One region of the Rheinheimera sp. WS51 genome, then DNA from elsewhere that is predicted to be linked to it. Evidence: predicted binding sites of a transcription regulator. Region 1 holds the regulator's gene; each other region holds the start of a gene.
The links. The regulator FliA, encoded in region 1, starts transcription of late flagellar genes. The targets are predictions, from matches to a motif close to GCTAAAGTTNNNNNNNNNNCNGCCGATA.
Positions count from the first base shown of each region.

Region 1 (10,734 bases):
TCAACCTGAGTTTCTGCCACTGGTACCTTAACTTCAGGCTGTTCTTGCACTACTGTAGCTTTAGCTACAGGCTTAGGCTGGCTGACCTGCGACAGTAATTCATTGAGCTGTTGCTTTTGCTGCTGTGCTAATAAATCGGGCTTTGCAACTTCTTCTGTTAATAAAGCAGATAAGTAGTGTTGCATAACCTTATGACTAGCATTTAAATTACTCATCCGCTACTCCGACGCTAACTGTAACAAATAAGTCAGTAACGTATTATAAGCAAATACACCTCGCGAAGCGGGTGCATGCACATTCGGTGGCGTATGCGCTAAGCTAGCATCACGAAACTTAGTATCTATTGGAACAACCGACGGCCATACTTTGTCTTCATAACTGTTTTTTAAGGCTTTATATGCTTCTAAAGAGGCATTAGTTCTTTTATCATACATAGTAGCGACTATAGTGTAAGGATAGTTTTTCTTCTGCGATGTAGACATGAGTTTAATCGTGGCTATCATTCTATCTAGCCCTTTTAACGCCAAAAACTCCGTTTGCACAGGAATAACTAATCTATCGCATGCCGCTATAGCATTAACCATCAACACCCCCATTACAGGTGGACAATCAATAAGCACGTAGTCATATTCTTTTTCTATTTTTAGTAAGGCTTTTTTCAACATTAAGCCCATACCACCACGTGTACCCAAAGAGCGATCTAAAGTAGAAAGCGACATAGATGAGGGTAAAATATCTAAGTTTTTAACACCACTTGGACACAATGATTGTAAAATTTGCTCTGCTGTTACTTCATTACCACGAATAAAAATATCGTAAACACTCACTTCCAACTCTTCGGCATCAATGCCAAAATAATAGGTTAAAGAAGCATGAGGGTCGGTATCAACTAATAAAACCTTAAAGCCGCGCTCTGCGAGTAAGCCCGCCAAACTGACCGCAGTGGTGGTTTTACCCACACCGCCTTTCTGATTCGCTACCGTCCAAATTTGCACATTATTGTCCTTACTCTTGGGCAGGCAAAGGCCGAGTTGTAATTCGAATTCCCCCACCTGGTAAGGCAATTATTTTAATACTGCCGTCATCTTGGGTTATTTGTTCTAGTTTTTGTTGTAACTCTACATCTTCAGCAGCTTCAATCATAGGCTGCTCAGGCTCTTGATAACCATAACGAGAAATAGCAATAACAACTTTACGATTTTCAGCCCGGCCTTGGGCACTGTCATTGTTAGTAAAAGGATAGTATTGACCAAAGCCTTCAATTGCCATTCTAGCTGGTGTAGTACCTAATTTTTCAAGCACTTGTAATACCGACACCGCACGACTAGCAGATAACTGCCAATTTGAAGCAAATAATTCATTATTAATCGGTTGATTATCGGTGTAACCACGAACCCGAATATAATTGGTAATAGGGTTAATCACCTTAGTGATTTCAGATAATAATGTTGTTGCAGAATCGGTTGCCGTAGCACTGCCACTGGCAAAGAGTAAACCGCTATTTAACTCTATGGTTAGCCAGTTTTCTTCACGCTCTATCTTAGTTAAACCTTGCTCTATTAAGTTATCTAACGCTTTAACTAAATGCTGCTCAACAAACTGCAAAGGGCTGCCTAAATGCTTATTATCAATTTCAGATAAGGTACTGGCATCAGCTAATAAAGTTGGCCCTTTAGCAGGCTGTAACGAACTACCATATAAATCGACTTCGCTTTGCGGCCCAGCTTCTACCAATAAACCTGGTCCTGTTAACCCCGTATCAGGATCTGTTGCTTTATCAAACATTCTAGTTAGGCTTTGCGCTAAGACGCTATATTGCTCTTCTTTGATAATAGACATTGCGTATAACACAACAAACAAAGCAAATAATAACGTCATAAAGTCGGCATAAGAAACTAACCAGCGATCTAAATTTTGATCAGACTCATGCTGATAACTTCTACGCCGACGATACATAGCTTAATCCAACTGGTAAGCGGCCAGCTTACGCTCAATATTATACGGATTTTCACCATGAGCTATAGACACTAAACCTTCGATAATAAGCTCGTTATATAGTGAGCGTTGTTCAACTAAGTTTTTTAATTTTTTTCCTATAGGTAAAAAGAAAAAATTAGCAAAACCTACGCCATAAATTGTAGCCACAAAGGCTGTTGCTATGCCCATACCTAATAGTTGAGGCTCTGAAATATGCGCTAACGCTTGGATCAAGCCTAGCACTGCGCCAATAATACCGATTGTTGGGCTATAACCTCCCATAGCATCAAAAATGCTCGCACCACGCATTAAACGCTCATGCTCTAAACTTAATTCTGCATCAAGCGTATCCTGCAATACGCTTGGCTCTACGCCATCTACCAGCATATTTAAACCTCGATGCAAAAACTCATCTTGCTCTGAAAGTGCATCATCTTCTAAGGCTAAGAAGCCACTGCCTCTAGCTGCTGTGCCCCAGTTAACGATACGCTGTGCCGTATGCGCTACTTTATTAGGCTGAGCCCAAAACACCCAGGGCAACATTTTAAAACCCTGCTTAAATTGAGCAGAGGGTGTTTGTAGCATCACAGCCCCAATAGTGCCTCCGACAACGATAAAAAAAGCAGGTAAATGCAATAAAGTTGTTAGGCTACCCCCTTCCATTACAAAACCGCCCGCTACAGCAATAATGGCTACGGCAAATCCGGCAAACGCTAGTTTATCCATGATTTAGTTCCACCATTAGATGAGCTGACACATCATTTAAACTTACCTCAACATCCATTAGTCCTGCTTGAGCTATCGCCTGAGGCATGCCATAGACCACACTGCTCGATTCATCTTGGGCCCATATTTGTGCCCCTTGCTGCTTTAACATTCTTGCTCCCTCACGGCCATCGGCTCCCATGCCTGTTAAAACTATAGCCAAAACGTCACCAGAAAACACCCTAGCAGCTGTTGCAAAAGTAATATCAACACTAGGTTTAAAGGTAATCCTTGCAGAATTATCTTCACGAATTCTTAAACGGGCTTGATTAGGCAATCCTTCAATCAGCATTTGCTTGCCACCTGGTGCTAAATAGGCAACACCTGGCTGCAAAACATCACCATCTTCAGCCTCTTTAACCGTGATTTTAGCTAAGCTATTTAACCGTTGAGAAAAGGTGCCCGTAAATGCCGCAGGCATATGTTGAATAAGCACTATAGGTAAAGGGAAGTCTACAGGTAAAGCGGTTAGAATACGCTGCAAAGCAACTGGCCCACCGGTTGATGTTCCTATTGCAATAAGTTTATGCTTTTTACCACTGGCCTGAAATTTTTTAATCCGGCTGGATGCCGATACACGCTGAGTGAGTTGTGGTCGTTGGAATAGTTCAGATTTTGTCGTAGCGGCTGAAGCTGCAGAGCCTGTGCTGCGGCTTACTGGCGTTGTGTTAATAGATGATGCGCTAAGCGAGTCACTCTTAGGGGCAAGTGAGTTAAAAGTGGTGCGGCCTAAAGGTCTTTTTCGCGCAACTGCTTTAACGCGATCTCGTAATACCTGACTCGCTTCTTCCTTGTCTCGTGCAATATCTTCAAATTTTTTCGGTAAAAAATCCACCGCACCGGCATCTAAGGCATCAAAAGTTGCTTTAGCTCCTTCATGGGTTAGCGATGAGAACATGAGAATAGGGATCCGTTGCCATTGCATTATTTCTCGTACCGCAGAAATACCGTCAAGTACCGGCATTTCTACATCCATAGTAATAACATCGGGTTGCAATGACTTTGCTTTATCAATGGCATCTCGCCCATTAATTGCCGTATCGATAACTTCAATTAATGGGTCTTTCGCCAAGATCTCAGTCAGTCGACGGCGAAAAAAACTTGAATCATCAACTACTAGGACCCTTATCGCCATATTACTCTATTCACCTCGGCCGTTACTAAAACGCTCTAATTTAATTTTTGACTTTTTAGCGTAATGTTTTAATAAGCTTGGGACATCAAGTATCAAAGCAATACCACCGTCAGATGTTATTGTCGCACCGGCCATACCTGGCGTACCTTGCAGTAACCGATCTAAAGGTTTAATAACCACTTCTTCTTGACCTATTAAAGCATCAACAACAAAACCGACTTGTTGGGTGCCTATTTGTACTATCACAACATGGCCTTGCTCACGGCGACGCTTTTTCTCTGAGCCTTTAACCAACCAATGCTCTAAATAAAATAAAGGAATGGCTTTATTACGCACCACTATGGTTAATTGGCCATCAACCATATTTGATTTATTTAAATCTAAATGGAAAATCTCGCTCACACCCGCTAATGGCAAAGCAAAAGTTTGTTTACCAACAAGCACCATCAAGGTTGGTAAAATAGCTAAGGTTAATGGCACTTTAATTTCTAATAGTGTGCCTTCACCTAGCTTAGACTGGATCTGTACAGAGCCATTAAGTTGGTTAATTTTAGTTTTAACCACATCCATGCCTACACCACGACCAGAGATGTCAGAAATCTGCTCTTTGGTTGAAAAGCCAGGGGCAAATATTAAATTAAAGGCTTCGGTATCAGACATTCTAGCAGCAGCATCAATATCTAAAATACCACGTTTAATCGCAATACTTTTTAACTTTTCAGGATCCATCCCAGCACCATCATCTTGGATGGTTAGTAAGATATGATCACCTGCTTGCTCTGCTGCTAACCTCACAGTACCAACACGCTTTTTGCCCGCTTTTTGTCTAACGTCTGGCATTTCAATGCCGTGATCTACAGAGTTACGTACTAAATGCACTAGCGGATCAGCTAAAGCCTCCACTAAGTTTTTATCTAAATCGGTTTCTTCACCTTCTAACACTAACTCAATATCTTTTTTCAAAGACCGAGCCATGTCACGAACAACTCTAGGGAAGCGACCAAATACCTTTTTAATAGGCTGCATGCGGGTTTTCATCACCGCGCCCTGTATATCGGCAGTGACAACATCTAAATTAGCAATGGCTTTACTCATCGCTTCATTTTCAGCACTACCTGAAAGGCTTAACAAGCGATTTCTAACCAGAACTAACTCACCAACCATATTCATAATCTGATCTAACCGCTTAGTATCAACCCTAACCGTTGTATCAGTTTGAACTTGCTGCATAGCCACTGCTTTATCTGGTGTTGCAGCAACAACTGGAGCTGGGCTAACAACCGGCGAAGTTTTAGCGGGTGTAGTAGCTGTGCTTGCTTTGTTATCAACAGCTTTGCTATCAGTAGCTTTAGCAGTTGAGCCCACAGGCGCTTTTGCTGTAGGTTTAACTTCAGCAGCTGTTGTTGCTACTTTAGTTTCTACTGAACTTTCTTTTGAAGTAGGCGCTTTTCCTTTACCGTGTAATTTATCAAGTAAAGCCTCAAAATCCTCTTCATCTATTTCATCTGAATCACTGTCACTGCTAGCTTTAGCCGTGCTAGAAGACGCTGGGTTAACTTTATTCTCTATCGTCTGAGGTGCTTTCCCCTTGCCATGAAGTTGATCGAGTAGAGCTTCAAATTCATCCTCATCTATTTCATCTGAGTCAGTAGAAATACTTTGTGGTTCTGCCTTTTCTTGTTTAGCTGAACTAACAGACGCAGTTGTGGGTGCCTTTCCTTTGCCATGTAGCTGATCAAGTAAAGCCTCAAATTCATCATCATCTATTTCATCTGAATCACTACTGCTCGAATCAGTCGCTTTAGGCTGAGCGGTTTGCTCTTTAATGGCATCAGGAATAAAGGTACCTTTGCCATGAAGCTGATCTAAAATAGCTTCAAACTCGTTATCAGTAATGTCATTGCTAGCATTGTTAGCATTGTTAGCATTGTTAGCATTAGTTTGACTGCTGGCATCTGCCGCATTATTAGCTAAACCTGGAGACTTGCCATGTAATTCATCTAAAATTTTCTCAAACTCATCTTCGGTCATTTCATCAATGCCCTGGCCATCAGCAGTATGAGTTTCTGTTTGCTCCTCGGCAGTCTGCTCTACAATCTCGTCTTGAGCGTCAGTAACATCAGCCACAAGTTCTTCATCTGCAACAGCACCAGGAGCAACTTCGTTTTCAGAGGCAGGTTCACTGTAAAAGTGTAAAGCTTGAAGTAACTCAGCGGGTGCTGGGGTTAATGGTTGGCGATGTATTACAGCAACAAACATGGCATTAATGCTGTCTAAAGCTTGTAAAATAACATCCATTAATTCAGCGGTGACTTGTCGCTTGCCTGTTCTTAGAATATCAAAAACATTTTCAGCACCATGGCAGGCGTCAACTAGTTCAGTTAATGCTAAAAAACCAGCGCCACCTTTAACGGTATGAAAGCCGCGAAATATAGCATTTAATAGATTTGCGTCGTCAGGGTTATTTTCTAACTCAACTAATTGTTCTTGCAATAATTCAAGAATCTCACCTGCTTCGACAAGGAAGTCCTGTAAAATATCTTCATCCATATCAAAGCTCATGCATGAATACCTCTATTAAAAGCCTAAACTTGACAGTAAGTCATCAACATCACCCTGATCTGTTACCACGTCTTCTCGCTCTGCGGCATCTAAGATAGGACCTTCGGCATCTCGTGTTATTGCTTTTGGTTTACTTTTTACTGTTGAGCCTGATGTATTTGAATGATTAAAAGCAGTTAACAGCCCGAGCAAACTTTCTTCAACCTCACGAACCAACTCAATTACTCGGCTAAGAATTTGCCCTGTAAGATCTTGGTAGTCTTGTGCCATTAATACATCAGTTAATAAACCATTTAATGTTTTAGAATCATTATTAGCTTGTACTAAAAAGCCATCCAAATTGTGGCATAAACTTTTAAACTCACCTAACTGCAGCTGCCTTTGCATTAAACGCTGCCATTGCGGTTGAATAATATTGAGCTGTTGAGAAATGTTATCAGCTATAGGCAAACAGGACTCTACCGCATCCATAGTACGGTTAGCTGCCTGTTCCGTCATGCCAATTACATGGGCTAATCGTTTTTTAGCGTCAGGAATATCTTCTTCAAGTAGGTTATTTAAAGAAGGATCAACATGAAAATTCTCTAAAGAGTCGTGTAGCTGCCGAGTTAACTTACCAACTTCTTCAAATAGTTCAGATGCACTAGGTACAACTAGTGTTTGAACTAGCTCATTAGCTGCATCAACTTGCTCTGACTCCATAAACTCAACCAGTTGCCGAGCTTGTTCTAATGTAATTATCGGTTCAGTTTTCATCGTCATACTAAGACTCTCCTGTCAGTGACGATTAGCCTAAACGCTCAAAGACTTTTGCCAATTTTTCTTGTAATGTTGCAGCAGTAAAAGGCTTCACAATATAGCCATTCACCCCAGCCTGCGCAGCTGCAATAATTTGCTCTTTTTTAGCTTCTGCTGTAACCATTAATACAGGTATATGCTTTAGTTTTTCGTCCGCGCGTATAGCGCGAAGCAAATCGATACCTTGCATTCCAGGCATATTCCAATCCGTTACCACAAAATCAAAGTCTGCACCTTGAAGCATAGGTAAGGCGGTACTGCCATCATCAGCTTCCGAAACATTGGTAAAGCCGAGATCACGTAATAGGTTTTTTATTATTCGTCTCATAGTTGAAAAGTCATCAACTACAAGAATTTTCATGTTTTTATCCAAAATCTCCTCCAACGAGATATTACAGCTAACTCAGTATAAGGTTAGACCCAATTCTGCATTCTGGCTTTTAATCTAACAAGTGCCTGACTATGTATCTGACTAACACGTGATTCGCTTACGTTTAGCACAGCACCAATCTCTTTTAAATTTAGCTCTTCATTATAATATAAAGATAATACTAGTGCTTCACGTTCAGGTAAATTGCTTATAGTAGACACTAAGTCTTGTTGAAATGCATTATTAGCTTGGATATCAAATAAATCATCGCTACCAGCATCATCACTGCTTACGATTACATCTTCAGAAACACCAAGATCTTCAATACCAATAATTCTACCACTGCTAATATCACTAAGTATATGATGATACTCATCTAAGGATATATTCAGTTTTTCCGCCACTTCATAATCTTTTACATCACGGCCATAGGCAGCTTCTAGTTCGGCTACAGTATCGGCAATTAAACGCGCATTACGATGTACTGAGCGCGGCGTCCAATCGCCTCGGCGCATTTCATCTAACATTGCACCTCTAATGCGAATACCTGCAAAGGTTTCAAAACTTGCGCCTTTACTACCATCAAAATTCTTTGCTGCTTCAATTAAACCTATCATACCAGATTGAATCAAGTCATCTACCAGCACGCTTGCCGGTAATCGCGCTAACAAATGATAGGCAATACGCTTAACTAAAGTCGTGTGCTGATCTATCAATTGCTGCATGCGATCAACACCGCCATAAGCTGCTAGTTTACTATTCACACTAAGCCTCGTTCCGGATGAGAGTCAATTAATTGCTCTAAAAAAAACTCTAAATGCCCTGATGCCATATTAGGTAATGGCCACTTACCGGCTTTTAACGCTAAACTCTTAATTGCCATGCTTGCTGGTGTTTTTGGAAATGCCTCAATAAAGGCTTTTTGCTTACGTGCCGCTTTGCGGACATTTTCATCATAGGGTATAGTTGCAACTAATTCGAGATTTACATTTAAAAAGCGGTCAGTTACTCGTGTTAACTTAGCAAAAAGCTCTTGCCCCTCTTTTATGCTTCGCACCATATTGGCAACAATTTTAAACTTATCAACACCATGATCTCGGCTTAGTATTTTCATTAATGCGTAAGCATCAGTGATTGATGATGGCTCATCACAGACAACAACAAGCACATCTTGCGATGCGCGGGAAAAACTAAGTACCATATCTGAAATACCAGCGGCAGTATCAACTAATAAGACATCAACACTGGTTTGCATTTCACTAAAAGCACGAATAAGTCCAGCATGTTCTGCCGGAGCCAGCTCTGTCATGCTTTGTGAGCCAGACGAAGCCGGTATAATTTTGATACCAAAAGGCCCGTCAATAATTATATCGTCTAAAGATACTTCACCTGACAATACATGTGATAAATTTTTGTCTACTCGAAGACCCAACATTACATCACAGTTAGCTAAACCTAAATCAGCGTCAAGCACCATAACACTTTTGCCTAATTGCGATAACGCCATGGCCAAGTTAAGCGAAACATTGGTTTTACCAACGCCGCCTTTACCACCACTAATTGAAATAACTTTTACCATCTGCTTATTCATTTTTCTAAGGCCAGTAGCTTGATCATCTAAATAGTCATGATTATGCATAGGTTGTTTCCACTCGACTCATCTCATCTGTATGCCATTGATGAACCGTACTGCTTTGTGCTAATCGCAATGTTTCAGCTTGTTGTACTAAGGCTTTAGCATCTGCAACAGCAATATCTTCAGGTACACGCTGGCCATGAGTCAGATAACTTACTGCTAATGCATTTTGAATAGCCACGTTAATCACTTCTCCTAAGCTTAAACATTCGTCTAGTTTTGTAAAAATACAACCTGACAATGGAATACGCTTAAAATGAGTTACGCTTTCTTGCATAACTCTAGCCTGTGCTGTAGCAGACAATACCAGATAATTTTTTATTTTGACATGGCTATTATTCACTAGTGTAGCAAGTTTCTCAGTTAAATGAATATCTCGTTGGCTCATCCCAGCAGTATCAATTAAAACTAATTTACGTTGCTGTAACTGATTAATTAACAAGGTTAATTCTTCGCTATCTTTTGCTAACTTAACGGGGCAGCCAATAATACGACCAAAAGTTGCTAATTGTTCATAAGCGCCAATGCGATAACAGTCTGTGGTAATTAATGCGACTTGATCAGCTCCATGTCGACGCGCGAACTCAGCAGCTAACTTAGCAACTGTAGTCGTTTTCCCTACGCCTGTAGGTCCAACTAAAGCCACTACACCACCACGGCGTAAAATATCATCATTAGTAGTACTAATTTGTCCTGCTAGTAGTTCTAACGACGCATCCCAAGCATCATTTGAATTCATATCTTCTGACATAAAACAAGCGAGCTGATCGGCCATTGCCTCAGATAAACCAAGCTGTTGCAAATTTTCTATCACCAAAGCACGTAAAGGCTCTCGACGAGCTAAATCTTGCCACATCAGTCCTGATACTTGGTGCTGCAATAATTGACGCATCGACAGCATTTCATTACGCATCGAGTCCATTTGCTTTTGCATAAAGTCAGCTTGCTGTTGCTGCAATTTGCTAAGCTCAGATAATTGTAAATTTGGTACGGCCTGTGTATTGCCAGTATTTTGACGGTCAAAAGCAGGAGCACGCTCAGGCTGGGTCTGACGATTCTGTACTGCGGCCGCTTGAGATGGCACCGCAGTATTACCCTGTTCATGTTGCTGTTTTTGCATTTGGCGTGCTAATAAGGCTTTTAATGAATCAGCGGCAGGTTCAGCCTCATCATCATCAGCTACTGTCGCCTGGAATCGTGACGCAACACGCTGCGGTGCCGGTTTAGGCTGCATTTTTTCTGGCTTGGCTTCATTATCAATAGCGGCAACAATCTCTACTCCTTCAGCCACTTTTTTATTAGAAAGTATAATCGCATCCGGCCCAAGGAACTCTTTTACCTCGGTTAAAGCACTACGCATGTCTTTTGCTACAAAGCGTTTTATTTTCATGAGTTACTCCTAAGAAGCCTGGCCAATCACACTTACAATGCGAATTTGTTTATCATCGGGTATCTCTTGATAAGACAATACCCTAAGTCCTGGTATGGTAT
Region 1 is NZ_JBOTRC010000009.1:72,934-83,667, forward strand. Features, by position in the region: gene ACRCA4_RS11210 (chemotaxis protein CheW) at 1-215, opposite strand, end outside; gene ACRCA4_RS11215 (ParA family protein) at 219-995, opposite strand; gene ACRCA4_RS11220 (flagellar motor protein MotB) at 1,006-1,956, opposite strand; gene ACRCA4_RS11225 (flagellar motor protein) at 1,960-2,703, opposite strand; gene ACRCA4_RS11230 (protein-glutamate methylesterase/protein-glutamine glutaminase) at 2,696-3,877, opposite strand; gene ACRCA4_RS11235 (chemotaxis protein CheW) at 3,884-6,439, opposite strand; gene ACRCA4_RS11240 (protein phosphatase CheZ) at 6,455-7,201, opposite strand; gene cheY (chemotaxis response regulator CheY) at 7,227-7,598, opposite strand; gene ACRCA4_RS11250 (RNA polymerase sigma factor FliA) at 7,652-8,371, opposite strand; gene ACRCA4_RS11255 (MinD/ParA family protein) at 8,368-9,246, opposite strand; gene flhF (flagellar biosynthesis protein FlhF) at 9,239-10,633, opposite strand; gene flhA (flagellar biosynthesis protein FlhA) at 10,643-10,734, opposite strand, start outside.

Region 2 (10,734 bases), on a different contig from region 1:
TACAACCTAAATTAAACGCAAAAAAAAACACCGCCAAAAGGCGGTGCTGTAATTTAAGTATAACTTAGCGAATTTGTAACACAGTTTGTTGTAAGGTGCTGTTAACCTCAAGCGCACGAGAGTTTGCTTGGAAGTTACGCTGAGCACTAATTAAGTCAACTAACTCTGTCGTTAAGTTAACGTTAGATTGCTCTAATGCAGACGAGTTAATTGAGCCTAAAGTACCGGTATTCGCTTGGCCACCTATTGGCTCACCAGAAGTAATACTTTGCTTCCAAGAAGTATTTCCTACTTGCTTTAAGCCTTGTACATTAGCAAATCGTACTAAGGTTACTTGTGACAAGTAAGAGGTATCACCGTTACTATAACTGGCTAAAACTCGACCAAAAGAGTCAATATCAACACCGGTTAAATTCCCTACTGTCGTACCATCTTGACTTAAATTCTGCACATCAAAGTTAGAAGCATACTGAGTAGGCAGTTTAACGCCAGATGCATCCCTAAAGTTAACAACTACGTCAGCAGAAAACTGGGCACCATTAGTTAAGTAACCATTAGCAGGATCGTTTAATCGAGCCATATCAATTGGAATAGTTGGATTAGGTACTCCCGTTAATAAATTACCGTTTGAATCGAACTGCAATGTATCACCATCAAACTCTTCACCTGGCGCGGTTTTATCATCCCAGACCAGTTTTGTTTCCCACTCTGATGGCGCACCTGGAACCGGAGGACTTGCAGGTGCTACTTTTCTAAAATAAGTTGTCGCTGTGTGGGCTTCACCTAAACTGTCGTATACCGTCACAGAAGTCGAATGGTTATAGGTCGCCCGATCAGTTGGATCAAATGTCGTGCCCGATGTTGGCACTGCTCTTGAATCTAAATTCATGCTTAAGAATATATTCGACGTGGCGCGAGGTGCACCTGCCGATGTTGGGATTGATATCGGTTGAGTCGTGCTTAAACTTACTGACTGGTTCTCGCCGGTTACCGCATCAACCGAATAGCCCTGCAAGAAGTTGCCGTTGTTATCAACAATAAAGTTGTCTTTATTTAACTTAAATGCACCTGAGCGGGTGTAGGTTAAGTCTTGTGAAGAACGATCTGGCGTTAAAGCAAAGAAGCCTTCACCTGTTATCGCTAAATCTAGCGAGTTATTGGTAAACTGCAACGAGCCTTGGCTAAATTGCTGGGCAACAGTTGAGGTTGATACACCATCACCCACTTTGGTTCTACCTGAAGCAAAAATGGAAGTGGCGTAGACATCAGCAAATTCAGCGCGTGATTCTTTAAAACCAGTGGTATTAACGTTAGCAATATTATTTGCTGTGGTGTCTAAATTTTTTTGTGCGGCAGCTAAGCCGCTTAGTGCGATATTAAAACTCATATTCTACCTCTACTTGCTTATAAGCATTCTGTATTATTAACCGTAAGATACTTCTAAAACGTCACTTAATTTCACCGCGCCTAAACCCAGCAGGTTTAGCATAATGCTGCCATTAGCGCCGCCATTCATACTCACGCTACCAACAGGGGTATAAACATTTACCGGCAAGCTACCATTTGAGCCATCGGCATAAGCAACATCGACTTTTATTTTATAAACGCCCGCTTTAACTCGGTCGGCAACGTCATCATCACCTTCGGCTTCTACATCAGAGCCGGTGCCATTATGGGTACCATCCCAGATAAACTCATTTTTACCAACTTTAGGGTTGTCTACACTAAAGCTTTGAATAACTTCGCCTTTATCATTTTCAATACTAATCTTCATCGTATTTGCCGGTTTATCTAAGCTAATATTTCCTCGCGATAAGCTATCACCTGTAAATACAATTTCATCGGATTGAGTAAGCACACTTCGCCCCACTAATGACGAGGCTTGCAACGCCTGGTTTGATGTCATACTTTCGGCAAAGCCTGCAAAACTAGCATTTAATGAGCTAATACCATCTGCCATGGTAAAGTTTGTCATCTGCGCTATCATTTGATCATTTTCAACAGGTTTAGTTGGATCTTGATAAGCTAACTGCTGGGTTAGTAATGCAAAAAAATCTGATTGGTTTAAGGCACCATTGTTTTTATCAGCGACCTTATTTTTTTCACCCCAATACATTCCATCTAATGCACTGTTGTTAACGTTGGAGTTATTAACGTTGCTAGTCATAACCTTATCCTTTAGCCTTGGCCTAGTCTTAACGTGCGCATAACCATTTGCTTAGCAGCATCGGCAGTTTGCACGTTGGTATCATAAGAGCGCGAGGCCGAGATCATATTAGCCATCTCTTCCATAATATTGACGTTAGGTTTATAAATGTAACCATTCTCGTCTGCTAATGGATGATTTGGCGAATATTCAACATTAAGAGGGGCGTCTGACTCAACAATACCCAACACCTTAACGCCAACCCCATCGTCACCCTGCATTTGTTTAGCTGCTGATAACTCTGCAGCAAACACCGGGTGTCTGGCACGGTAAGTTTGATCAACACTGCTACTCACACTGTTAGCATTAGCAATATTACTGGCCGTTGTGTTCATACGAACAGATTGGGCCGCCATACCGCTACCTGCGATATCAAAAATTTTATACATACTCATGCTTACTGCCCTCCACCCGTAATGGCTTTTTTCAGGCCATTAATTCTTGCTGTTAAAAAGGATAAGCTGGCTTGATATTCCATACTATTTTGCATAAATGCATTACGCTCATGATGGATATCCACAGTATTACCGTCACCAGTATCAGGTTGATCAGGGTTGCGAAATAACGTATCGGCGCCTAATTGACTTGAAATTGCAAAATGCTTTTCATGGGTACGGCCAACAGAGCCTGATTGATGAGCTTTAGCCAGTTTCATAGCTTGGTTAAAGTCGATATCACGCGCTTTATAACCTGGGGTATCAGCGTTTGCGATATTTTCAGATAGCACTTGAGCTCTGCGATCGCGGATCATTAACGCTTCAGGATGCATGCCAAATGCTTTTTCAAAACTGATCGCCATTTTTTTGCCACCTCTGAATTACTATTGGTACCTTTAGTAATCTAGAAGCAACTTATGGGCCAGAAATGAAATACAGGTAAGAAAAGTTATATTTTTTTGCGGTATATAATGCCAGGGTTACAACGGATCATGTCAAAGTCATTATTGATAGTCGATAATGACTCTGAAGCCCCTAGTATTAAAAACCCTTTAGAATTAAGAGATTGAGCGAACTTAGTTAAAATTTTAGCTTTAACATCATTAGAAAAGTATATCAGTACATTGCGACAATAAATAACGTCAAACTTACCGAGTAAGCTATAGCTATCAAGTAAATTTAAGTGCCGAAAGCTGACACTTTGTTTTACTTCCGGTTTTAATTGCATCATTCCTTTGCCGCTATCGGCAAAAAAACGGCTGCGACGCTCTGGCGATAAACCTCGCGCTAACGCTAAGCTATCATATTCGCCTCGTTGACAATGTTGCAACATGGTTTTAGAAATATCAGTACCTAAGATACTCACATTTAAGTTAGCTGACGCAGAGCGCAGCTGTTTATATTCAAGCACTGACATGGCTATTGAATAGGGTTCTTGGCCACTAGAACTTGCCGCTGACCATATTTTTATATTACGTTGCTGCTTTTCTAGTTCAGGAAGAATGTGTTTTTTTAATAATTCAAAAGGATAGGTATCACGAAACCACAAGGTTTCGTTCGTTGTCATCGCATCAATAACTTCGGCTCGTAATTGTCTTTCTAACGGGTTTAAAGTTTTTTGCACCAGCTCAGATAAAGAGTCAACCGAAAAACGTTGCATCAAAGGCGCCAGCCGACTTTTCACTAAATATTGTTTATTTTCTCCCAATACAATGCCACATTGCAGCTCAAGAAAGTCACGAAACTGCTTGTATTCAATGTCATATAACTCTTTATTTAGCACACAGTTCCCTTACGCTTTAAGTAGCCACTTTTGTACGGATTCAGCTAATTCATTGGGATTAAACTTAGCAATAAAGTCATTAGCCCCAACTTTTTGCACCATTTGCTGATTAAACACACCACTTAATGATGTATGTAATATGACGTGTAATTGTTTTAATTTAGGATCAGACTTAATTTCTGCTGTTAAGGTATAGCCGTCCATTTCTGGCATTTCTATATCAGAGACTAACAAACCGACTTTCTCGGTGATACATTGCTGGCACTGTTGAGCCGTTTGTTGTAAAAAATTAAGTGCTTCGCGGCCATTATTAACAACGTGCATTTGCACACCTAAGCTTTCAAGTGCTCGCTTCACTTGGTTGCGGGCAACCGCAGAGTCATCAGCAATTAAAATAATGCGCTCACCTAAATCAGCAGCAATACGCTGAGTATCCATTTGTGAAGTTACTGTAGTAGCTGAAGGTGATATTTCTTCTAGAATTTTTTCAACATCTAGAATTTCGATTAATTCATTATCAATTTCAGTAATTGCAGTTAAATAACTTTGTTTGCCACTAGTACCTTTGGGGGGCGGTAATATTTTTTCCCAATTAATATTAATAATCCGTTCAACACCATGAACTAAAAAGCCTTGCACAGAGCGATTATATTCAGCAATAACAATAAAACTTTTGCTAACATCAGTTATGGCTTTACCGCCAATTGCTAAACTAAGGTCAATAACAGAAATTGCTTGTCCGCGAATATAAGCAATACCTCTTACGTATTTATTACGTCTTGGTACAGCCGTTAATGCTGGGCAGGGTAAAACCTCTCGTACTTTAAACACGTTAATGCCATAACGCTGCCTACCCGCTAAATTAAATAGCAGTAACTCAAGTCTATTCTGACCAACTAATTGCGTTCGCTGATTAACGGAGTCTAAAACACCTGCCATTTACTACCTCTAACTGATATCGTTAATATAAATCGACTTATATCTGAGCTTCGGCGTGATTATTGCTTTGCTGTTATAACGAATACTTATATCGCCTGATTTTTGACAATCTTTAGCACTAACTTATAAAGCATAGCTGAATATATATGAAAAAGTACGACAAATTTCTACCACGACTAGGCCAATTATACTTCATTATGATTATGATGTTACTACCTAATTATGTTGTAGCGAACGAATATTCACCCGCCAAGCTAACTGCGGCTGCAGAAGCGTGGTTAAATGAAGAGTTATCTCAGCTTAGTAATAATGAGTTTATTCCTAAATTAAGCCCTTTAGATGAGCGTATTGGTAACAAAACTTGCACAGCACCACTGGACTTCAGTTTGTCGCAACCGATTAGTCAACGACAAAATACCATTTTAATCCAATGCCTCACAGATGATAATTGGAAGTTATATTTGTCTGTTCGTATTGACCAAGTTGTTCAAGCTGTCATTTTAAAACAAAATATTGCTTCAGGAACACAAATTACTGCCGATATGTTGGCACTAGAAACAAGAGAACGACGTTTTGTCAGAGGCAGCTTAATCACAGAGCCGAGTCAAATAGTTGGCGCTAAAACTAAACGTACCTTGAGTATGGGCCAAATGCTGACATTGCAAGATGTTTGTCTTGTGTGTAAAGACGATGTTGTTACAATATCAATTAGCAATAAAGGCTTAAATGTGTCGGCCACCGGTATTGCCCAACAAGATGGCAGTTTAGGTGATTCAATAGAGATAATTAACCGCCAATCTAAACGTACTATTCGTGCAGAAGTTACAGGCGTAAATAGTGTAAGCATTAAATTTTAATTATTTTTTACTAAAGTTTTCTTAAGTAAAGCCGTTAAGCTGTACATAGGGATCTGTACTTAGGTAATGAGGTTATATCATGGCTATCAATATCAACAACTTACAAAATAATGCACAAGTTAAAACTGACAAAGTTGAGCAACAAACTCAACGTCAGCAAGCAAGTGTGCAACAAAATTCGGCTCAAGCGCCGAATCAAAAACAAGATTCAGTGTCTTTAACACCACAAGCTCAGCAGTTAACTAAACTAACTGAAAAAGCGAATAACAGCAGCGGCATTGATCAAGAGAAAGTGGATAAAATTAAGCAAGCGATCAGTGAAGGTAAATATAAAATTAATGTTGAGCAGCTAGCTAAAAGCATCGTAGAGTTTGAAAACGAGTTATTCAGCCACTAATGAATACAGATAAAGCCTCTACCCTACTAGAACAACAACAACAGCATCTAAATGAGTTGTTGCTGCTATTACGGCAAGAACTTGCCGCTCTATCTGAGCGTGATATTGCAAGCCTTGAGCGTATTACGCTAGAAAAGAATCAATTACTTGCTTCTATTACCGAGACCGATAATGCAGTGGCACAGCTTCCTGAGCTTGCTAGTCTTAAAGCTGCTGATTGGTTTAGCGCAGAAGTAACTAAAATTGATGGGTTATTAGCTAATTGCAAACAGCAAAACAACGTTAATCAACAAGTATTAGAGCAAAGCCAACTCACTTTAGAACGTTTCAAAAATACCCTTTTATCTCAACAAGGCAAGTCAGGCTTAACTTATACCAATAAAGGCAAACCATCTATAGACAATATCGGCAAAGGTATTAAAGCCTAAGCACGTAAATTATGTAGTTTGTCATTACTCAGCTCGTACACTACTTAGCAACTACGTTTCTAAAAACTAATAATAGCGAATACGCTTACCCTTCTGCTTTGGTCCTACTTTGTTATATAGCTGATAAATTTGTTCAAAATCTAATTCCAGCTCTGTGATATACACATCATTAATCGCATAGCTTTTTACCACCTTAGCCCCTTTAATTAGTCCTGTAACTGATGAAGCGATTCCGCTTTGGCTTTTAAAAGTATTGGTAACTTCGTTTTTAGCGTCAAGTTTTTGTCCGTGCACTATTTCGGCCAGTTCACGATATGCATCAAGCTTAGAGGCTGTAATTGCCTGCAACATTCTTTGCTGCTCAGTTTGCCCCTTCTGTAAACTGATAGGGGCATAACCAACGGCCTGTAAAACAGGAAACTGTTTAGGCACAATGGCGACATTTTTCACTTCAGTACTTGTTTTCGTTGCACAAGCTGTAACAACGCTAAAAAGACTTATTGCAACAACAAGCTTAATACTCAGTGAGAAAATTATTTTATTTATTATCATGTTACTATTTCCAAAATAATCATTTACAGCATCGTTAAGCTAGCGATAAGTTAGCTTTACTCTTGACTCTAAGGTATAGACTATTAACTGCTTATGCTATCGACTGTTTAGATTAACGATAGCCTTAATAGTTTTAATAAAGCAATAACTAAGCCAAAGATAAGGCATGCTTATTGCTTTACTTATACTAGTGAACATTAGTGGCTAGGATTTTTATGAAACATAATGCAATTTTATCAAGCTTAGTATTAGCTTTCTTTGCCAGCTCAAGTTCTGCAGCCTGGTATGAAGCCACAGGTGAAGCGAGAATTAAGCATGACAATTTAGCACAAGCCAGACATTATGCAGTTAATGACGCTTTAAGCCGCGCCGCTTTATTTGCCGGTGCTGAAATAAAAAGCTCGCAACAGGTACTTAATGGCGTGTTAGAGCATGATTTAATTGAAATTAGTAGCCAACATCAAGTCAGTGAGTTGCAGCTGATGTCAGAAAAGCAACAAGGCAATCGCTTAACGGTTGTGATTAGGGCTAATATTCAGCCACAAAAAGTCTCTGCTTGTACCACTGAACAATATATAAAACCATTGTTACTTAGTCGTATGCAGCTAAGTGCTCGAGAAGATGCAATATATGGCCAGTTATTTTCATTAGATAAAGATGCCACTACACAGTTAAATTACCATCTGCAAGCAAAAGCTCCGGCCGCTACCACCAGTGTATTAGACTATAGTACTGGCTTATCTGATCTTAGCTACCCCTATACTGACCAGTTATTTCGCCAAGGTGGCCAATATATCGTAACAGCAACGATTAAAGATCTCTCTTTAGGCGAAGAAACTCACCGTTTTTGGCAAACAGCAACTAAACAACGCTTTTTTGCACTTAATGTCGTGCTTTATGATTTATTTGAACAAAGCATTGTATTTCAACAAGAATATAGAACAGACTCTACGTGGCCATATAAAGATAAAAATACACCTGCTGCTCACAGTGCCGCTTTTTGGCAGTTACCTTATGGACAAAAAATTGATCAACTTTTAGAGATTGTGGCAGAAGATATACAGCAAGAATTACAGTGTAAGCCGGTTTTAACCAATATTACCCAAGTTACTAATAATCAAGTCTGGTTTAATATTGGTAAAAAGCATGGCTTAGAGGTTGGCGACAAATTACAGCTAATTCAAGTGAAGCGCGATCCTGGCCAACCTGAACTTAAACGCTTGCATCTTAGCGATATTACCTTAGTTGTACGCCAAGTTAGCCAACAGCAAGCTATGGCAGAGCCCGCAACCGCAGCCTTAATCCAGCATATACAAGCCGCAGATATTGTGAGTATTCATAGAAAAGAAGAAGACTAAGGGTACTTATTTTTTAATTTTTTATATAGAATATCAACTTAAGTCCCAGTAGCTCAGATGGATAGAGCGCGCCCCTCCTAAGGGCGAGGCCACAGGTTCGACTCCTGTCTGGGACGCCATCAGCCTAGTTAATTAAATATTTTATCTATAAAATACAATAACCTAAGTTAAAGCATGCTGTTGGCTATCGTTTTTGCGATATCAACCATTGAGGTTTTGCCGGTAAATTCAAACCTAACTTTACCAATAGCAGAAAAGTATATTTCTAGTTCAGAATCTAAATCGAAGGTGCCTGAGGTTTCAACGGAATAAGCCACAATATTTTTATAAGGCAAGCTAGTGAAGTCTTTCTTACTGCCGGTAATACCTTGTACGTTAACGGCAATAATTCTTTTATTGGTAAAAACCACGCCATCACGCATTGTTTTAAATGAGTCGATAACCTGCTCATCAGCTATTAGTAAATCTTGTACTTTTTCTGCATAATCAGCATTTTGCTTTAATTTAAAAAAACCTTTGTTATTAAAATCTATCATTCGTTTCCCTTATCAACGATTAAACGACACTGCAAAGCAGCTTAGCTTAAGTCTGACCTAGACTAAGCATTTAATGAAATTGCAGTAAACACAGCTGGAACTTTAAGCTAACCTTGGGTTAGCTGTAAAGGCGCTTGATCATTGTGTTTTAGAATAGCGTTAACAACCACAGCGGGAATAAAGGTTCGACCAACCGACATGACCTGCTTGTTATCAATACGCACTAAACGCGCATTAATCAGCATGCCTTGCTGATGCTGAGTCATAGTGCCTGTTACAACATAGCGTATGGGTAATTCATTATTTAGCTCTTGAAAGTTACGGCTTAATACAAAGTCGCCCTGCTCTGTTACCCTTATAAAGTCGGTCGCTTTATAGTCTAACACTGGCACACCAAAGGTATGTAAATCATGCATCATCGCCTCGCTTAAGTGATGACTTAAAACACTGCCCTGCTCTAAGCCTGAGTCGACAAAACTAAAATTTGTTACAGCAACCATGGCCGTTTTATCTACGGCCTGCCAATGAGATACTAATTGATACACTAGTGCCTGAGAGTATGTATTGGCTGTCAATAATTTGCTATCTACATTGTCTTGCCATGTCGATTCAGTTTGCTTTTCATCAACCGCTTGTTGGTCTGCGCTCAAAAAGCTCGGCATTGAGCAAGCCGATAAAAATAATATAGATAACGGAAGTAAAAGTGGTTTTAGCATCATCTTGCTGCTCCTGTTGAATCAGTACGGTACAGCTTATCACCTACTTGAATAACTCGCTGTTGCTGCCAGAACACCGCTGTTGGCACTAGCTGGCTGCTTGCTGCTAACACTTGTTTATTTTTCACTGCAATTAACCGCGCATTTAGCATAACGCCTTCAGCTAATAGGCTATAAGTTCCCACTAATAAGGTATCGGCTGCGCTGCTATTGGCTATAGCGGTTAATTGCCGTGATAAGGCTTGCTCATGATCTTCCTTTAAAGCTAATTGATCGCGTAAACGGTAATCATAAACTTCAAAACCCTGTTGCTTAATTTCGCTAAGCATTGTCTCACTAATTTGATTCGCCATCTGTTTTTCAAATTCATCAACCTGGGCTAATGAAAAGCTGGTTACCGGCACAAAAGAGCTTAGGGCTATTCGCGGCTTAATCGTACTCTGCTCTAACTTGCTATTGAGCTGATTGGTTAAATTAAGCGCTAACAGCTGACTATAATAAGCAACTGTATTTGCCGGATGCAAAGTACTGCCTGAGGCAGTTTGATTGTTCACATTAGTCGAGCTACAGCTGGCTATTAGTAAACCAGTAAAAATAATCACTGCGAATGTTAGCGCCTTCATACCGCCACCTTAATTAAGCTAAGTTGTATTTTCATTAAATGTATTTATATTTAATCATTGCAATAATTAGGCCAGTTAAACTTGTCGTTTTTAATATTTTTTTGGCGCAACACTACAGAGGGACTCACTAGTTTAAATACGACTACATATTTAAACTAGTGAGTTTTATTGGATCTGAAAAAATTTATGGCGTTAATATTTAAACCGTAAATGGATAACTTATTGGTTCATGATACTGATAACCTTCTAGCTCAAAGTCTGCTGTAGTTACCCAAGTTTCTATATCCTGTAAGGTTTTTATCTTAGAGTTAATATGTAAACGCGGAAGTGGTAATGGCTGACGCTTCAGCTGAACCTCTTGCAATAACTCTAGCTGATTTTCATATATATGGGCGTTGACAAT
Region 2 is NZ_JBOTRC010000004.1:8,148-18,881, forward strand. Features, by position in the region: gene flgE (flagellar hook protein FlgE) at 65-1,387, opposite strand; gene ACRCA4_RS06860 (flagellar hook assembly protein FlgD) at 1,424-2,167, opposite strand; gene flgC (flagellar basal body rod protein FlgC) at 2,179-2,601, opposite strand; gene flgB (flagellar basal body rod protein FlgB) at 2,604-3,005, opposite strand; gene ACRCA4_RS06875 (CheR family methyltransferase) at 3,092-3,925, opposite strand; gene ACRCA4_RS06880 (chemotaxis protein CheV) at 3,935-4,864, opposite strand; gene flgA (flagellar basal body P-ring formation chaperone FlgA) at 5,011-5,721, shown strand; gene flgM (flagellar biosynthesis anti-sigma factor FlgM) at 5,801-6,118, shown strand; gene flgN (flagellar export chaperone FlgN) at 6,118-6,546, shown strand; gene ACRCA4_RS06900 (LPP20 family lipoprotein) at 6,613-7,098, opposite strand; gene ACRCA4_RS06905 (flagellar assembly protein T N-terminal domain-containing protein) at 7,314-8,456, shown strand; tRNA gene ACRCA4_RS06910 (tRNA-Arg) at 8,499-8,575, shown strand; gene ACRCA4_RS06915 (PH domain-containing protein) at 8,624-8,992, opposite strand; gene ACRCA4_RS06920 (FlgO family outer membrane protein) at 9,100-9,711, opposite strand; gene ACRCA4_RS06925 (FlgO family outer membrane protein) at 9,708-10,331, opposite strand; gene ACRCA4_RS06930 (thymidylate synthase) at 10,531-10,734, opposite strand, start outside.
Region 2: a site for FliA is predicted at 4,954-4,981, ahead of ACRCA4_RS06880 (chemotaxis protein CheV). Genes of this name have one in related genera too.

Region 3 (10,734 bases), on a different contig from region 1:
CCTGTTATGCGTTAAACAAGATGGTTAAGACAAAAGTAGATTAAAATATATATTTAACGCCTAAGCTTGCTTGATCAAATTTAGTATCAAAACTATCAATTTCAGCAAGAATACCAATCTCATCACGATCAAACTTAACGTCAACACGAGTATACTCTAGTAATAATTGCCAACTCTCTGATATAGCAAATGTCATACCGGCACCATAGAAAAAATCAGAGCCATCGGCATCAGAGCTTTCATCAGTTGCATTAATATCTGCATTCCACCATAAATTACCACCTTGAGCATATAAGGTAAAACGCTCACCTAATGGAATACCGGCTTTAATAGCTAATGTATATCCGTCTAAATCAGTATTAAAAACACTATTGCCGTAATTACCAAAATCAATATAACCGGCCTCTAAAGCAAACGTTTGATGAAATTGGGCGCCGATAAATAATTTAGTTGCATTATCTTCTTTATCAAAATCTTCGTCACCGTCTGCTTTTAATAAACCGTAACTCGCACCTACATAAGGCCCCATATTATCTACAAAATTATTTGCAGCGGCAAAACCAGAAGTTGTCAATAAAGATGCTGTAGCCAAAATAGCTAAGTATGACTTTTTCATTATAAACTCCGAAATATAAATTAGTGATTAATAAACTTTCGCTTAAAGTGTCACTAGGTTAATACAAAGCCTGTGCCACATTTCAGTGAAGAATATTAATCAGATATTTCAGATAGTTAAGGATAAGGTAATTGTATAAATCAAAATTTAACAGTAAATCAGTATGTAAAACCGTCTTACTAAAATGAAAATATTACATAGCAAATACTTTTAAAAACAAACAGTTACACGTGTTAATAACTGAACCCTACATTAACGCAGTGCCATACCTAACTGACTTTGCGCAATTAAACGCAGAACATAAGATAATTTAAATAAAGCAGCAAAAACAATTTGCAACATATGCATAACCGCTACAATACGTAGTGGTAGTGTTTGATCTTGGAACCATGCTAGATAGGCTGCAGCACAAAATAACAACAAGGTGATTATCATAGCGCTATTAGCAGTAAAGAGTAATTTTTTCGCGTTCATAATGCACATTCCTAATGTATATTTATAATACGCATTATTAATGTATATTAATTAAAATTCAAGCAATATTTAGTCTATTTTTTAGCCTATAATAGAGACGATTATGCAATTAAAAAAATATACCGACTATGGACTGCGGGTTTTAATGTACCTAGCATGCCAACCAGAACAAGCCACAACCAATGTTCGCATTATTTGTGAAGTATTTAATTTGTCGGCTAATCATGTAAATAAGGTTGTGCACCATTTGGCTAAATTAGAGCTAATCGATACTAAAAGAGGTAAAAATGGCGGCTTTACTTTAGCTAAACCCTTAACCGATATTCGATTAGACTATGTCATTCGCCAACTAGAAGGTGACGAAGAATGGATAGATTGCCGCTCACCTCATTGTATTGCCCTACCGGCTTGCAAGTTAAATGGCATAGTAGAACAAGGTAAGGCTCTATTTTATCAACATCTTAGCCAGCATACAGTGGCAGACTTAGTTAGCGATAATAAATCTCAGCTGCAAGCTATTTTTATTCAAGAGTTAGCGCAGTAGGTTTAAATTTTTTCGTTATTTTGACTACTTTTTAGTTAATTTAGTGTTTGTCAAGATAGCGCCGAAATTAAATCCCCTTATATTCAACAATTTAGTTTTTGGCAAAGCTTTTGCAATATCTACAAATAAAGCACTCTTTTCTGGACTGAAATATGAAACTGACAACAAAAATTGCAACTCTAAGCTTGTTACTCTCTTCTACAGTAATGCTGAATGTTAATGCTGAAAACTTAGGAAATTTAGACAAAGTCTCTGGCAGTGCCGACATTCAAAGTCATCAACAATACGCCGATATCTCATTAGTGAATGGCAGTATTAATATGGCGACACAAAGCCAAGCGAAAGAAATTTCTACTGTTAATGGCAGCATTAGGTTGGCAGATCAAGTGCGACTACACAGCGCCAGCACTGTAAATGGTAAAATAGTTGCAGGTTCAGGACTACTAGTCGCCACTGATTTAGCGGTGGTAAATGGTAAAATAGATCTGGGCAAGCAAGCTCAAGTTAAGGGTAATATAAGCACAGTTAATGGCGGTATTAATGTAATAGACAGCACAGTAGGCGGCGATATTACTACTTTAAACGGTGATATCAGCTTAAAAGGTCATAGCGTTATACATGGGAATATTATCTATTCTAAAACCAAAACTAGCTGGTCTAATTGGTCATGGTGGCCCTGGAGCAAGCAAAACAGTGAAAAAGATATCCCTACCTTATCAATAGACGAAACAGTAGTAATTAATGGTAATATTATTCTTAACCAGGCAGTTAACCTAAATATTACCAGCCCAGTATTGCGAGCTAAAGTGATTGATAAAACTTAATCTATTCCTCAAGTTAACTTAGATTGAATTAAGCAGCATAAAGCGCTAGTGATTAAAAATAACCTAGTGCTTTTCAGCTTGTACTAAAGCGAACTAACCAAACTAAAACAGCAATATTTAGCAGCGTCATGGCCCAAAACACTAGCAAAAATGTTGTTTTCTTTGTTTTATGTCGTAACTGATGTTGGGCAAGCAAGGCGCCTGGCCAGCCGCCAATTAAGGCTAGAATTTGTAGCGTTGACTCTGGTGTACGCCATGCTTGTTGACTTGCTTTGCGTTTATCCCAAGCATAAATTATAAAGGTAATTAGGCTTAATACGGCATAACTAAGCAGCCAATACCAACTTAGCGTTAATAACCAAGTAACTAGCAGCATAACCATAAAAAATAGTGTTACCACCCAAAACGGCCAATGCGATTTTACTTTAGCTTGCATCATTTATTCCTTTTAATATAAGCCTTTAAAACAATATTTATTGTAAATGCCATATCTTATAAGGTTTTAAGCATCCAAACATCACAACCATTATGAATAGTGCCCGCTAAGGGATGGCTTAAATGCTTAAAGCCAAACTTTTCATATAAATTAATAGCAGATTCCATTGTAGCTAAAGTATCTAAATAGCATTGCTTGTAACCTTTACTTTTGGCATAGCTAAGACAGTGTTCAGTAAGTTGCTTGCCAATACCTAAACCGCGGCTAGTTGGCAGTATAAATAATTTACGTAATTCACATGTATCACTACTGCCATTAAAAGCCGCAATACCACTGCCTCCTACTACAGAGTCATTCACTAGCACAACAAAATAACGGCTGGCTTCTTTGTCACTATAATGTTGGCTCATTGCAGCAACTTCTGGATCCGACGGGCCAAAGCCCTCACCTATAGCACCAAACTCAGCTCCCACTTGCTTAATGATTTTGCTTATTACTGCATCATAATCAGGTGTAATTTCTTTAATTATAAGGTTCAATAGTGCTTTCCTAATTAAGACGAAACAGCTTTACAACCGAGCCGAAATGAGTCGGCGATGGCTAACAACCAAAGAATAGCCAATAGATAAGTACAATAAGTTAGCGCAGGCTTTGTTGCCATGGCATCGAATACCGCCTGCGATATAGCAGAAATATCTAACGGGATCGTCCCCTCGATAACCTGTTTTGTAATAAGCTTAGTTTGAGTAAGCAGCTCACTAACAAGCAAGTATAACGGCACGGTGAATACAGTGGCCCACATAAAACCTTGGCGTTTTTTTTCAAGAAAAATATGGCCTAACCCAGGGTAAATGACAGCAGAAATCACTGCAGCTTTTACAGGTTTTTTCATAGCTAATTTAAAGTATCTACCTCTTGATAAGGCATTTAACCCTAATTAATAAAATTATGCTTCACTTATTATGTCAAAGCCGCCATATATTAAACGCTTACCATCAAATGGCATTGGATTATTATCTGGGTGCATTCTAGGATCGGCCATAATTGCTTGCCAACCCGCATCGCGTACAGTCTTTGATGGCCAAACAACAGAAGAAAATACGACAGTTTCATCTTTGTTGCACTTTACTGCTAGTGGAAATGACGTCATTTCCCCTTCAGGCACATCGTCACCCCAAGCTTCAGTTATTTTTAGGGCCCCGTGCTCTTTAAATACAATGGCCGATAACTTTGCGTGTTGAATATATTGCTCTTTATTAGCAGTTGGAACCGCAGCAACAAAACCATCAATGTAAGACATCTCTTTCTCCTTTATTGATATTAAACAAGCTCTACTTAGTCACTACCCAGATTGCATGCACCATGCCAGGGAAGAAAAATATTAAACATAAAATAATATTAATAAGCAGATCTTTACCAACACCAGACTTTAACAAAACAGCAATCGGGGGTAAGAAAATGGCCAGTAAAATTAAAATAAGTTTATTCATAATAAATTCCTTAGATTTAAATACCTAGTTCACAGCAAATGTAATAAGGCTTATTACAGCTTAGAATATTTATATGAGTTATAACAGGCGATAAAACAGACTTACAAATAAATTAAAGTTTTGCTACTACTGGTCGATACCCTGACTAGTGTAATACCAATATTAGCTTATCAGGAGTAAGTCATGGCTATCACAACAGGAAATCACTCGTCTATTACTGGCACAACAAAAGCTAACAGCAATTCAGTTAAGCAACATGACAGCCAAACAATTAAAAACCAAGCGGCTGAAATGAAGCAAGCCAACAACATTGCTATTTTACGTGCTAATGAAAAAGTGTCTTTAAGCAGCAATAACGACTCATTAAGCTTGTTATACAAAACAGCATTAGAAGGTATTAACGCTGAGCTTGAACCAATAATGGGCACTAACGCGGCACAAAAAATATATGATTCTGGTATTGATACTTCGCCAGAAGCCACGGCTGAACGCATCGTTAGCTTTGCTACTGCCTTTTACGGTAAATACAAAGAGCAAAATCCGGGTAAATCAGAAGAAGAAAATCTAGAGAGCTTTTTAAAGGTTATAGGTGGCGGCATTGAAAAAGGCTTTGCTGATGCCAAAAATATTCTTAAAGGCTTGCAAGTTTATGAAGGTGAAGTAGAAAGCGGCGTAGATAAAACCTATGGCTTAGTCATGGATGGTTTAGCAAGTTTCAGAGAAAAAATGTTAGAGCAAATCGCTAAGTCTGAGCAAGAAGACAGTAGCTTAGGCTAAAAATAACGCTCTACACTAAAGCCTAAACTAAGTTGACGGCCAGCTGCGGGTTCAAAAGAGCGGCCGTTTGCCTGATTTACCACTACCGAGCCGACATAGTCTTTATCCAATATATTATCTAACCGCAGCCATTGCTTAAAGTGCCAATTAGCGCTGACTTGCTTAGCATCTAAGCTGGCATGCCACAGTATATAAGATGGCGCAAACTGCTCATTGTTATCGTTAGTTGCCACCCGAGAACGATATTGCGCCACTATAGCCGCGCGTAAGCTATCATCATGCCAAGGCTGGTAATTGGCTTGAATAAATACATTTTTGCTTGCCACACCCGGTATGCGATTGCCGTTTAGCGAGTCACTTTGCAGCTTATCTTTATAGTTTGCTGTCATTATAGTGGCCGCAGCCCGTAACTGAATTGCTGGATGCAGTTGGTAACGCCAGCTTAACTCAACGCCTTGTCGTTCAGTTTGCGCTGCATTACGATAAGTAGCGCGGCCATCAATAGATTGATCAACAACAATCTCGTTATCGCTGTCTACTCGAAATAGGCTTAATTGCGCTTGGCCATTGGCATCAGCGCTCAGCCATTTAATGCCTGCTTCGTATTGCATAATTTTTGCCGGGCCAAGATCAGAGTTTAAACCTGTACCTTGGTTGCGATAAGCCAGCTCAGTTAATGTTGGAGTTTCAAAGCCATGACCTACAGCAGTAAATAGCGCCCATTGCTTAGTTAACTGATAATTTAAACCGCTGGTCCAAGCGGTTTCGCTGTAGCGCGTTTGGCCACTATCATCGGGATTAATCCCAGCGACAATATAACGATCCTTAACGTCAAACACTAAATTAGATAACCTAAAACCGGCTAACCAACTTAATTTATCAGTGACTGCTAGTGTGCTTAAAGTATACAAATCATTTTTGGCTACACGGCTAGTTTCATCACGGCGTAGCTCACCAGCTGTACCAAAATTATTAATAAAACCTTGCCGTGTATCTTTTTGTCGCTCAATATCAGTGCCTAAACTAAGCTGCCAGCGGCCAGTAAAAACCTGCGGTCGCCAATTGAATTGACCATGCACACCATAAAAGTTTCTGGCTAAGTCAATCACAGCCCCAGAAGAAGTGATATCATCAGCACGAAATGGTAAGTATTGCTCTATTTCACGTAAGCCGTGCCATGTTGCAACTTGCCAGTCGTAATGCGCTAACTGCTGTTGAATAGTGAGTGATTGCTGGCGGTGGCGAATAGACTTTCTAGTGTTAAATCTAGCGGCTCCACTAAAAGTTTGGCTACTATTTTCAGCCCATTGCATGGCCGTTAATGAACCAGGATCTTGCAATAAAGGCGCATGGTTATCATCTACTCGGGCTAGTAACTCGATATTATTGGCCAGCTGATAAGTGCCACGCAGTGCATATTGATCACGCTCTGCACTGGCCTGCTCACGATCACCATCTGTTCTAAAACGCGCATAATGACCACTAACACTAAATGTATCTTGCACCATAGCGGCATCTAAACTGCTGCGCTGACGAGCATTCGCACCTATGGCATGGCTTAGCGCCAAATAGCTGTTGGCAGCAGGTTGGCTCTGTAAATTAATAATGCCACCGGCAGCATTGCCATAAACTGCCGCTATGGGCCCGCGTAATACTTCAACTTTGCTGGGGTGATTTATAAAGATACTAGAAACTTGTGTTTGGCCATCCGGCATAGATAAAGGCACACCGTCTAAGCGCATTACCACACCACGTACGCCAAAAGCCGCTCTGGCGCCAAAGCCGCGTAAAATTATGCGTGTATCTTGCGCAAAATTATAGCGGCTATCTACTTGCAAGCCAGCAATACCAGCTAAAATTTCCGCCATATCGCTGCGCATACCCGGTAACTGCTCAGTCACGTTAATCTTGTCGATAGAAGCTGGACTGGCAAGCCAAGGTTGTTCAGTACGAGTGGCAGTGACAATAATACGCTCTATATACTCTGTTTCAGCTTGATTAGCAGCATGAATATCAAGTTTAGTTTGGCTAGCTGTATCAGCTACTGCAGAGCCAGCGGCAATAAAAAGGCTCGCTAAAAGGGCGAGCCTAAATGTCGTTTTACTTTGCACTTACTTCACCGCTGACAAGCGTAAAATAGCGCCTTTAGGCTCATCTGTAAGTAAATAAACACTGCCATCTGGAGCAACTTTCACTTCACGAATACGCCGTTTAAGATTAAGTGTTTCTTGATGAATAATATGGCTGCCATTCACTTCTAATCGCGCTAATTGTTGGCCTCTTAGGCCAGTTGCTAGCAAGTTACCCTGCCACTGGACAAACTGATTACCTTGGTAAAAAGCTGCGCCAGATACGGCAATAGACGGCGTCCAATGCCAAATAGGTTGCTCCATACCGTCCTTTTTAAAGCCTATACCTACCTCACCGCCGCCGTATTGTTCGCCATGGGTAATAATGGGCCAGCCATAATTTAATCCAGCCTGAGGAATATTCACTTCATCGCCGCCCTGTGGGCCATGTTCAACTGCCCAAAGTTGGCCAGTTTCAGGTTGAATAGCCATACCTTGAATATTACGATGACCATAAGACCAAATTTCTGGCAAAGCACCTGCTTGATTCACAAAAGGGTTAGACTTAGGCACAGTGCCATCGGGGTGAATACGAACTAATTTGCCAGTATGGTTAGCCAAACTTTGTACATCATCTTGGCGATGGCCATGATCGCCTAAGCCAATAAACAAAAACTCACCATCGGCAGAAAATGCTAGTCGACCGCCATAATGACGACCGCCCATAACTTTTGGCTGTTGGCTAAAAATAACAGTTACATCATGCAGCTTATTGTTTTCAAGTCGCGCTCTGGCCACAGCAGTACTTGTAATATCACTGCCGGTACTTTCTGGCTCAGCATAAGCAAAATAGACTAATTTATCTTGACTAAAATTTGGGCTTAATACTATGTCAAATAAACCACCTTGACCGCGAACTTTAATTTCTGGCAAGCCGCCAATTGGCTCTCCCACAGTGCCATCGGCGGCTATTAATCGTAAATTACCCGCCCGCTCGCTAACTAGCATTTGGCCATCATCTAAAAACGCCAAGCCCCAAGGGTGATTAAGACCAGTGGCAACAGTATCTACTTTAACATCTGCCCAGCGGGTTTTAAGAATATCGGAGTCAGCATGGCTAGTTAAACTTGTCAGGCTAAGACTTAGTAGCAAAAAAGTCATCCTTAGTGATTTCATGTTTTCTCCATCAGCTTTTAAAACACAATCTGTTGTAATGAATTAAGCATAAACCAGTTAACTGTAAAAGGAAGAGTAAAATTAAGCAGAGATTTATATCAGGTAGATTAGTTTAAAAACTGTAACTATTAAAAACCCCAAGCACTTGTTACTGCACTTGGGGTTAACACTAACGTAAATAGCTTAGCCTTTACGAAAAACACGACTAAATAAGCCCATTAACCCTAAGCCAAATAGCGCGAGTGTGGCAGGAGCTGGCACGCCTTCTGCGATAGGAGCTGCTTGGTCTATATAAAACATATCCATACCAAAGCAAAATGCATCATGAACATGGCCAGGTTGGCCGTGAACTGTACTGGCCGAAGTGAACCTAACAGTATCTACCGCATCAAAATTAGCACTTAAGAAAATTTGCGGATCGGTCTGTAACGGGCTACCTACATTATTAATGCCAACAAAACCCCAAGTATCTGGCGTTAATAACATCCGCTCTAGCATAACACCACCACTCCAAGCCTCAACGTAAGTTTCTTCATCACCAGTAGCCCAACCACCACCCACGCTGGTATTACTAGTTAAAATAAAATAGTTTAAGTCAAAAAAGCCACCACCGATTTTTTTGATTTCCATAGCGCTTAACGCATTACTCCAATGTGCATGCACCACAGCATTTGATGCCCCGTAATAATCACCAATAAACTCATGGCTGCCAATAAAGTCAAAAATAAAACCATCTTCTTCGTAATAATCAACATTATTACATGATGCGCTATCTGATACCGCACAAGTACCACCGTTACCTAAATATGCTGTACCGCCAGAAAAGTCAATAATGGCGGCGTTAGAAAAAGCACTAAAAGCTAACGCGCCACTAAGAATTAAATTAAGTAAAAACTGTTTCATTCAAATTTCCTTTTAATATTATAGTTATGTAATCTTTATGAGATTTGACATGCATACTTCCAGCCAAATCTACAGCATTGATTTTTAACGAGTTAATTTACTTAATTTAAATTTGTGTAAAGTTACCTGACAGGATAAGCCAGCAACCACTTCAAATAAGTAATAATCACCATATATAAAGCGAGCAAAAACCCTAGGTAAAATACGCGATACATAATATTTTTAATTCGCTCTTGGCTAATTTTGGGTTCTATTAAAAGCCAATAAAGCATACAAAACAGTCCGAATAGGTAGGGATACCAATAGATAATTAGCGCTGGTTTATAAAAATAGGCATTAATATTTAGCGGTTTATCTAAAAACCAAAATACTAGCCAATGGCCGCCTAACCACATAGCATATAAAATACTGCTCATCACCACTTGAGTCAGGGCAGTAGCAAGTGAGGACACTAAAGGTGACATTTCAGGCGCAGTGATCCTGTTAGCTGTTTTAACTGACGGGCTATCTTTTTCTTTATTTGTTTTTATTGATACTAAAGCTAAAAGCGCGATAACAGGCGTAAAGGCGTTAAGTACGTACATCCACCACTCAGCTTGGCCGTTCATTAAATCACCCTCTCTAGCAGCCAGAGAATATGATTAATTCCCTGAAGCACCATGCCTAAGATTAAAAACGGAAAAAAAATAAAACTACCCACATTCCATTCTAAGCCATCTTTAGATACAAGCGCTTTTAAGGTAAATAAACTGACCACATAGCCAATGTAGCAGAGCCAATTACCGTCTACTGCAATAAAAGCCAAAGGCGAGATATCCTCAACAGCTAAAGGCAATAAAACTACCAGTTTAAAGCCCATAGTCAGCAAGGTTGCTAACAAGCAAAATCCTGCATAGACCACTAAGTTAATACGTTTAGAGTTACTCGGTAAATGATAAAAAGCCTTAATATTAAAGCCCAAAAATGATTCATGATCTGAAAGCAAAAATAGAAACGCAGTTAAATAAAACGGATTTAAAAAGGTGTAAGCTAATAAATTAAGCTGTTCAGAGGAAGTCATTATCTAATTCCATTTATATAGACACTACGGCACCATCGAACCAAGCGCCATAGCGCTATGATGAACGACAGCGGGATTACTACAACTGCGAAAAGTGACCACAGGAAGAGCAACTCACTGATACTGCCCGCCCATCCGTTACATTGGAAGCCACCAAAGCCAAATGCACAGTTAGCTGCTGAAACTGCGGTTGAAATAATACCTAGGGTCGCCACCAAGATAAACGTCGCGATGGAAGCAACGGGAAATCTAGGCTTTCTTTCCCTGTCTTTATCAATAGCGAGCGGCTTGTTACACGCCCTGTCCTCAGCTTTACTATGGGTTATCTTTGATAATTTTTTTATGTGATTTCTCTTAGTTTATTA
Region 3 is NZ_JBOTRC010000001.1:330,818-341,551, reverse strand. Features, by position in the region: gene ACRCA4_RS01680 (porin family protein) at 41-616, opposite strand; gene ACRCA4_RS01675 (hypothetical protein) at 869-1,090, opposite strand; gene ACRCA4_RS01670 (Rrf2 family transcriptional regulator) at 1,194-1,634, shown strand; gene ACRCA4_RS01665 (hypothetical protein) at 1,787-2,458, shown strand; gene ACRCA4_RS01660 (DUF1294 domain-containing protein) at 2,532-2,897, opposite strand; gene ACRCA4_RS01655 (GNAT family N-acetyltransferase) at 2,951-3,433, opposite strand; gene ACRCA4_RS01650 (hypothetical protein) at 3,448-3,786, opposite strand; gene ACRCA4_RS01645 (DUF1428 domain-containing protein) at 3,841-4,194, opposite strand; gene ACRCA4_RS01640 (YqaE/Pmp3 family membrane protein) at 4,226-4,384, opposite strand; gene ACRCA4_RS01635 (DUF5610 domain-containing protein) at 4,568-5,161, shown strand; gene ACRCA4_RS01630 (TonB-dependent receptor family protein) at 5,158-7,272, opposite strand; gene ACRCA4_RS01625 (PQQ-dependent sugar dehydrogenase) at 7,273-8,406, opposite strand; gene ACRCA4_RS01620 (PEP-CTERM sorting domain-containing protein) at 8,590-9,309, opposite strand; gene ACRCA4_RS01615 (hypothetical protein) at 9,432-9,917, opposite strand; gene ACRCA4_RS01610 (hypothetical protein) at 9,917-10,369, opposite strand; gene ACRCA4_RS01605 (hypothetical protein) at 10,710-10,734, opposite strand, start outside.
Region 3: a site for FliA is predicted at 4,496-4,523, ahead of ACRCA4_RS01635 (DUF5610 domain-containing protein). Genes of this name have one in related genera too.